2 regions of the Heyndrickxia sp. FW510-T9 genome follow, and region 1 is predicted to be linked to the other one. Evidence: riboswitches for the same ligand, from Rfam matches in the RefSeq annotation. Region 1 holds a riboswitch; the other holds the start of a gene.

Region 1 (4,426 bases):
CCGTGGTAGTTGATTTATGATCGATACTTACAGTAAAAGCTGTTTCATGTGAATCAGTATTTTTAGACACCATTGGCGCTAAATCGAGTTTTTGTGCTAATTCCTTTTCAATTGGAACACAAACTAGACCACGTCCATATGTAACCATGAAATTAATGATATCTGGCGTCGCTTTTTCTGCAATCGCAATAAAATCTCCTTCGTTTTCTCTATTTTCATCATCACAAACGATGATTACTTTACCTTGCTTCAAATCATTTATTGCCTCTTCAATTGTATGGAACATTGAAAGCATCTCCTCATGTAAATCCGTTATCTTCTAAAAACTTAGCTGTAATCCCGGAATCCTTTTTAGTATAAATTGTTTGGTTATTATTTAAAAAGTGGGACAAATATTTCCCAAGCATATCGCATTCTATATTTACGATGTCTCCTACATTTTTTGACCCCAATACTGTTTCAGAAAGGGTGTGCGGAATAATAGATAGGGTAAAGCTATTTTCACTAATACCGAAAATCGTTAAGCTTGTCCCATCTACAGCAACAGATCCACGTTGAATGATATATTTTAATAATTCTTTATTCATCTCGATTTCGTAGTACACAGCATTTTTTACTTTTTTCTTCATCATGATGGTTCCTATACCATCAACATGCCCAGAAACAAAATGACCTCCGAATCTTCCACCAGCAGCCATAGCCCTTTCTAAATTTACATTTGATCCACGAGTCACCGCCGCTAGACTTGTAGCTTTTATAGTTTCAGGCATGACATCAACTGAAAACTGTTTATCTGTAAAGTCTGTGACTGTTAAGCACACTCCATTAATGGCGATACTATCACCCAAATGGATATCATTCATTATTTTACTTGCGCTAATGGTCAGTACAAATGAATCATCAGTACGCTTTATTGCTTGAACCGCCCCTATTTCCTCAATAATCCCTGTAAACATTTGCTATTATGTCACCTCCATTGGTACTGCAATGATTCTTATATCATTTCCGATATTGTCAATTTGCGAAAAACGAAGTAGCGGAACATCCTTGATTTGTTCTATCCCATTTCCACCAAATGTAATAGGTGCACGATCTCCGCCTATTAGTTTCGGGGCGATGTAGGTGATTACTTCTTGAAATGCATTTTCTTTCAGGAAACTACCTTGAACTTTTGCGCCTCCTTCTACAAAGATGGAGGTAATGCCGCGCTCACCTAACACTTTAAGCATTTCATTAATTAAAATGGTGGATTGATCCATTTTGATGATTTCTACTCCTAGCCCAATTATCGTTCTCTCTTTTCGAGCGTCTACCTTATGTCCAGTTATAATATAGGTTTTGGACGATTTATCCTTCACTACATTCGCTTCCAAAGGTATTCTCAAAGTCGTATCCAAGATAATCCTGATGGGGTTTTTACCCCCATTTTTTAATCTTGTTGTCAGCATTGGATTATCCTTTATGACTGTATTAACGCCGACTAATATGGCTTCATGCATATGACGATACCGATGAACATCCTCTCTTGCTTCCTCACTGGTAATCCATTTACTTTCCCCTGTTACCGTTGCAATCTTGCCGTCAAGACTGATAGCGGTTTTTACTGTTACATAAGGAAGATTTGAGCTAGCATAATGAAAAAATACTTTATTCAGCTTACTTGCTTCTTCCTGAAGTATGCCAACTTCCACTTCAATACCTGCGTCTTTCATACTTTGAATACCTTTTCCACAAACTTTCGGATTTGGATCTACTGTTGCAACGAATACTTTTTTCACCCCGGTTTGAATGATTAAATCTGTACAAGGTGGAGTTTTTCCATAATGACTGCAAGGTTCTAGTGTCACATAAAGTGTTGCACCATTTGCATTTTCTCCTGCCATTTGAATGGCATGAACCTCCGCATGTGGACCACCGGCTTTTATATGGGTACCTAATCCAACAATTTGATTATCCTTAACAAGAACCGCTCCTACCATTGGATTTGGCGAGGTTTGTCCTGTTGTTGCACTTGCTATTGTTAAAGCTAAATTCATGTAGTCAAAATCATTCATTTTAATTCTCCTTTAGAAAGAACAAATGCGCAGGCGCCTTGCTCATCGGTGTACGAATGAGTGAAATTTGAAGTGTAATTTCATCGAGTGATAATTTGAAGTATAATTTCCTAAAGCATAAAAAAAGGACCCATGAATAATTAAAATTCAGGGTCCTTTAATAAAAGGCAGCTCAAATAGAGGTTAAATAAGGGTATACTAATCCCTTGTTCAAACCTAGCTTTTTCCTTCTCCCATCCAGACTATACTGTCGGTGCCGGATTTTCACCAGCTCCACCGTTTAACAAACCGTTAACCGGGTCACGGACTTAGAAACCTTTCGTTTCATCACCGCCGGTTGGGAATTTCACCCGACCCCGAAGGAACTATTTAGTTTTATTAATATCCTTTAGTTATCAAAAATCCACTATTATTTAGCATTATAAAAATTTATTAAACGGTAACAAAATCTTATCACTAAATAATGATTAAAAATATATCACTCAAGAGTTAAAAAAGCAAGTATCTATTCCCCTTGCTTTCACTCGTTATAAAAAAACTAGCCTAATTACTTTCATCATATGGCGGCTCTTGATTTTCATCCGGATCATCATGTGTAGGATGTGCACCTGGATATTCCCTTGGTAGATCCTGATGGAAGGATTTAAATTCATAGTTGAAGTTACTGTATGACCTTTGTCCTTCTTCCCATGATGTAGATTTTCCTTGAACAGGTGTATTGGCACCGCCAGGAGCACCATAAGAGCCCTCTGGTAAATCTTCAGGATGAATGAAGTTTTTTCTCGCTTCAACAGTTGATACATCTGTATAGGATATTTCTTCTTTATCGGTATATTTTTTTCTTCCCTTCAACTATTCCACTTCCTTAACTCTTTTCACCTTATTATGCGGACTAATGACAATACTATTCCCCTATGGTTTTCTAAGCATATTTATTTTTAAATATTTGTCCCTTCGTTAGTTCTTTTAGACTGTATCATTATTTTTAGGAATGTTTTTTCTAAAGTAGTTTTAATGCCTTTCCACTTTTTCATAAACAACATACCTTATTTTATCCGAACATAAAGGAGGTTTTGGCATGTCTGATGGCGGTGGTTATGGAGCAGGATTTGCTCTAATTGTTGTTTTATTTATCCTACTAATCATAGTTGGAGCTGCATTTCTTGGAGGAGGCTATGGCGGTGGCATGGGCTATTAATAAATAGGTGAATTTTCTCTCATAAAATGGAGGTGACTTTTATGTGGTGCGGTGGTTGTAGAAATCAAGGATACGCATATCCAGCCCCTACTGGTGGTATGGGGGCGGGATTTGCCCTTATTGTCGTATTGTTTATCCTTCTAATTATTATTGGAGCAATTTGTTGGGCTTAGTATAAGTTGACTCACCTACTCTACGCCAATTTAATTTTTATATAAAAAGAGGCCCTTCTGAGGTCTCTTTGGTTTTTGTATAGTATGTTATTTTTCTTGAACCATTGACAAAATCCAATCCTTAAAGTCAATTATTCGTAAGTGCTTTGGTACAGTAGAAGTGCCACAAACAATCATAGACACTAACGAATCTTCCATGTGCAGACCGCCATGGCTTGCACCTCCAATATGAGTAGGAGATCCTTCTCCAATAAATTCGTGTCCAGGTTTTGCACTAGCAATGAGGTAGTCCCCTTCATGTGAGAAAAAAGAGGAGTATAATCTTGCTAATGCATCAGGGTAAGCTCCATATTTTATGATTTTATTCGTAATAGATAGATTTAATATTTCTGTATTCCCTTCTAAGAACCATGATTGCCCATATTTATCGAAAAAATCTCCTTCAGGATGAAATTGAAGATACCCATCATGTATTCCAGATGTAACAGTTACTAATTTTTCATTTTTAATGGAAATAATATCAATCCGATGATCATTTTTCAGTATCTTTGCGATATCTTTTAATGGCACATTTTGATTGTTTAATGTATATATAAAAACCATTCTTTCGTTCACACATAGGATGATTTCGTCTTGAGGTGTTACCCCCTTTTTTAATTTAACTATCCGATACGATTTCAATAGATCTCTAAGGTCAATTAACGCTTCTTTTTTATTAGTACTAATCCATGCTTGTCCATTGTCACCTGAAATAATCCATATATTGTTTTCCAAAGCTTCATCCCAGGAAGGGTACTGATTGAGGATTTTTTGTAATTGTTGATCTACTTTTTGTATCCCCTTTATATCTTTCCTTCCATTTTTATGCACACTTTGATCTAAATCTGGAAAATAAGCTATGGTTAAAGGTGGTAATTTCTTTTCATTGATAAGAAAACATACTTCATTAGCAGTAAATTTATCATTAAAGCCATATTTTCTCCATGAAGTAGAATACTTTT
Region 2 (4,426 bases), on a different contig from region 1:
CTCTTTTTCTAAAACATTGTCCATTAAATAGTGAAGTAAGTTTAAATAACGATACCAATATTCTGTCGTTTCCATTTTTAGCTTACTAGCAGTCTGTTCAACAGTCTTTCCAATTTGTTTGTATCCTGTTAATCTCAAAACCAAAATTTCTGGTAAGTCTGGTGAATTATCCGAAAAAATACAGTGAAGTTCTTCATAAAGGGCGGTTGCCAATTGGCGCTTCGACTTTTTTTGTGAGATCATAAATTGTTTAACCCATCTTAACAACTCCGCATCACGACTTATGGGAAAGTAATGACGGTTTTCATTAATTAAGTTTGATAATATTTGTACGAAAATCGCTAACCGGTTCCAAAATACAAATGTGTGATCCTGATATTTCATTCCATTCAGAAAAGCAGGAAACGGTTGTTTAGTTAAATACGAATGTAGTTGATATTCCCCCTGATCGGTTAGATAATAGTGATGATCTGAATTTAACCTTAATAATGATTGATTAACAAGCGATTTTAAGCTGGTATCAAAGGAAGTTCTCGTTAAATGGGGAAAAGTATAAAATAAAGACTCAATCTGATAAAGGTATGCGTCTTGAATGGTTTGGCTTGATTTTTTACCGTTTAATAAATGGAACACAGAGTAAACTGTGCGCTCATTTTTAATCTTTTTTAAGGCCCATAGTATTAATACTTCTAAAAAAGTCATAGTTTAACACCTATTGTCTTTTTATGTCTAATTTTAGCATATATCTCAATGTTATTTCATAAATTATGAACAAAATTAGAAGAATTTTCTCTTAGAAAGGCTTTTTATTGAAATGTAGATAATGGAGTCTTAAAATGAGGTGTGGGGAAAAATTTATTTTTACTTATCACTTGTAGTGAAGTGAATAGAGTTGATTTACTAGGAGGTAAAATACGTATGCCTAAATATACGATTGTAGATAAAGATACTTGTATTGCTTGTGGAGCATGTGGGGCAGCTGCACCTGATATTTATGATTATGATGATGAAGGTCTCGCATATGTTATTCTTGATGATAATCAAGGAGTTACTGAAATACCAGAGATTCTAGAGGATGATATGATTGATGCATTTGAAGGTTGTCCAACTGAATCCATTAAAGTCGCCGACGAACCTTTTGATGGTGACCCTTTAAAACATGAATAAAGGCTCTTATCTTATACTTTGTTGTTTTGGATCTCATAATTATTTCTTTCAAATTTAGAATAAGTAATCCTTGTCAGAAAAGATGCCCCGAAACTAAATTAAATAAAGAATTTAGACACCGTATAAAAAGCAACAATCTATACGAAAAAGCCTGAATAAAAACAAGCATGCAGCAAAATTTGCTGCATGCTTGTTTAATATAAATTAATTATTTTACTAGTGAATGTTTTTCTAGCCACTTTTGCATTCTTACAAAGATTAACATGAAAATAATCGTAATTAGCAAACCTTTCACAATATTAAATGGCAATACCCCACTAATTATATATGCTTTAACATCTTGAATGTGATAATTAACTAATGATGCATATGCTGGTAATATTACAAAATAATTTAATATGCTCATTAATAATGCTAAAGAAAAAGTACCGAAAATTAACCCTATGGTCATCCCTTTTTTCGATTTAAATTTTCTATAAATATAATAAGTAGGAAGAACAAATAAAAGTCCAGACATTAAATTTGCTAAATGTCCTATTGGTATACTAGCAGCATCTCCAAAGGTTAAGTAGTCCAATATATTTTTTATTACTTCTACAATAATAGCTGCAAGTGGACCAAATACTACTGCTGCGACTAAAGCGGGTATATCACTAAAGTCAAAAGTTAAAAAAGTGGGTAGTGCAGGTAATGGAAACTTTAGCATCATCAATAAATATGCTAAACTCCCCAGCATTGCAATACTTACAAAAGACTTCAAATTCATTTTTTGCAAAATTCCTCTCTCCTTTTGAGATTCACCTCAGCTTGAAGAAAGGTAGCCGCATGCCGAAATAAAATAACCCCCAAAGATAATTTCTTTGAGGGAGTTTTAAAGGCATCACAAATAGGTATTCAAAATGACATCATTTTGAATACTGGCTAACCTTCATCTTCTCCCATCCAGACTTTACTGTCGGCTTTGGAATCACACCAAATCCTGCCTAATACAGGCTCGCGGGCTTAGAAGCAATTGCTTCATCACCGCCGGTCGGGAATTACACCCAGCCCCGAAGATGAACCATATTATTTTCTTCATCATTATAACTTAAATAAAATCAATTGGGAAGAAATTTATGCTTTACTAGCAAAGAATTTTCTCCTGTGAAAATTATCCAAATGTAAATTATTTTGTTTTAAAGACATTCTCCAATATATTTACCGGTTTCTCATCTAAGCTTAATTCTTGATTTGGATAAATTAAATCTTTATTTTTTATATGGTTTAAATTTACTAACGTATCGACTGATATACTAAATTTTTTTGAGATACTAAAGAGAGTATCCCCTTTTTTAACAATGTATGTATTATTATCCATATTTTTCATATTAATTGTATTATATATTAAGGAGATGCTTTGTTTATTTAAGTCATATGATAATTCTTCAGCCTTATAAAAAGGCATAAGTACGTCTTTTTGTTGTTCATGGATTACTGGCTTCGAAACCTCTGCAATGCCGTATGGATCATGCTGTAATGCAAATACTAGCTGACCAATTTCTCCATTTCCAAATACAATAAACGGATCAATTGCATACTTTTTATCAATCGTCCATTCTCCTTCGTGAATTTCAAAATGAAGATGTGTTCCGGATGCTTCACCTGTGTTACCCATTAATCCAATTTTTTCTCCCTTTTGTACTTGTTCACCTTCCATGACAATTCGTTTTGCTAAATGGGCATAAACTGTTTCAAAACCATTCGCATGATGAATGAACACTACATTACCATAAGATTGTGATAAATATGATTTTACAACTTTGCCTTTATCAGCTGCATAAACCGGGGATCTATATGTGCCTGCTATATCTATTCCCTTATGCTCCCCACCTCTTGAATTAAATACATCAGATATTTCACCCTTTGCAGGAAAGAACCAGCTTTCAGTACTTGTTTTAATATCTATATTAGCAGCATTAACATTTCCGCCCTTTATACATAGAGATACACAAATAGCCATTAACAAATGGATTATGACCTTTTTCATCATCTTCCCCTCCTTGGACTACTCTTGCTTAACCATATGAGCGTCTGTTTCTCATTAGAACATAATGTCAATAATGAGTTTGCTAGAGTAAAATTTAGTGTTTACGGATCAGGAAAATATATTCATGATTAAGTTAAATCTAACCATCTAAGACTGATATTCGGTAAAATTAGAAAAAATAAAAAGAAGCCGTTTTGTCGACTTCTTTTAAAAATGCCATTATTTCACACTTTCTAGATTTGCAGCAATTGGAACATTCACCGGTTTGGAAAAATCAAATCCATTCCACCTATAAGGCTCAAGATTTTTAAATTGAATAGCAGTATACCCAAAGTTTTTTGCTGTAAGTAATATGGCTTCCACCATTTGCATAGAATTTTCTTGCTTTTCTAAATTAATTTTCTTAGCAAATTGAACCGTCGCTATGTCTACATTATCTTTATGTACTGTCACATCTGTATTCTGATCAATAACTGGAAAATGGAAGTCATCAGGCTTCGTCTTCATTTCTTCCAAAGCTGACTGTAGATTTGGATAACTTTCATCTGTAGGCAATAAATACTTTCCACCATCACTAGATTGGTACAAAAAATATGCAGTTTGTGGAGTTTTATTTATTACTTGAGGTATTATTTCTCCTATTTCACCTAAATCTATTGGTTTACCATTTTCATCTGTAAAATCAACCTCTTTTACATCCTGAGATGCAAACGTATATTGAACAATACTGTTCAAATTTAATGTAAACTGTTCAGCTATAGAAGAAATTGTACTTTTCTCAATAATAACATGCACCTTTTTCGAATCATTATCGTACTGAATATCACCGTGTAAAGGAAGATAATTGTTTAAGGACGGTAATTTTTTTGAAAATGCTTCTGCTACTGCCTTAAACTGTGTTATCCAGTCGCTGTCATTTTTAGGAGCGATTACACTCACAGGCACAACAATAGCATCCTCCGTTAGAACACCGTATGTAAATAAATTATTCCCTGCCAAATCCTCTTTATAAACTGCTGTTCTATTAATTTGGTCAATTGTATTTTGTGAATACAAATTTATATCTGCCGCCTCTTTTTTATCATTCGCTTTAAATTGTGGTGCACTTCCAGATTTACTTACAATATTTTTATGATTTGCTATGTCCATTGATTTGCTTTCCAAGTGATTATTTTGGAAAAATACAGGGGAAATCAGCACACATAAAATCGCTGCTGCAATAATTGATAATGT

The links. A riboswitch is a leader RNA that binds a small molecule or an ion and turns the genes downstream of it on or off. The one in region 1 is predicted to bind FMN.
Region 2: another riboswitch for FMN. It lies ahead of AC3WJF_RS05900 (ECF transporter S component); the one in region 1 lies ahead of ribD (bifunctional diaminohydroxyphosphoribosylaminopyrimidine deaminase/5-amino-6-(5-phosphoribosylamino)uracil reductase RibD).

The regions. Positions count from the first base shown of each region.
Region 1 covers NZ_JBYSWK010000048.1:18,498-22,923, reverse strand. Annotated here, with positions in the region: partial or broken gene ribB (3,4-dihydroxy-2-butanone-4-phosphate synthase) at 1-286, opposite strand, end outside; gene ribE (riboflavin synthase) at 300-956, opposite strand; gene ribD (bifunctional diaminohydroxyphosphoribosylaminopyrimidine deaminase/5-amino-6-(5-phosphoribosylamino)uracil reductase RibD) at 963-2,054, opposite strand; FMN riboswitch at 2,276-2,422, opposite strand; gene AC3WJF_RS18655 (cytosolic protein) at 2,598-2,906, opposite strand; gene AC3WJF_RS18650 (YjcZ family sporulation protein) at 3,133-3,252, shown strand; gene AC3WJF_RS18645 (YjcZ family sporulation protein) at 3,294-3,425, shown strand; gene AC3WJF_RS18640 (alkaline phosphatase family protein) at 3,513-4,426, opposite strand, start outside.
Region 2 covers NZ_JBYSWK010000007.1:108,179-112,604, reverse strand. Annotated here, with positions in the region: gene AC3WJF_RS05910 (YpbB family protein) at 1-702, opposite strand, end outside; gene AC3WJF_RS05905 (ferredoxin) at 919-1,167, shown strand; gene AC3WJF_RS05900 (ECF transporter S component) at 1,376-1,942, opposite strand; FMN riboswitch at 2,094-2,228, opposite strand; gene AC3WJF_RS05895 (peptidoglycan DD-metalloendopeptidase family protein) at 2,333-3,193, opposite strand; gene AC3WJF_RS05890 (GerMN domain-containing protein) at 3,413-4,426, opposite strand, start outside.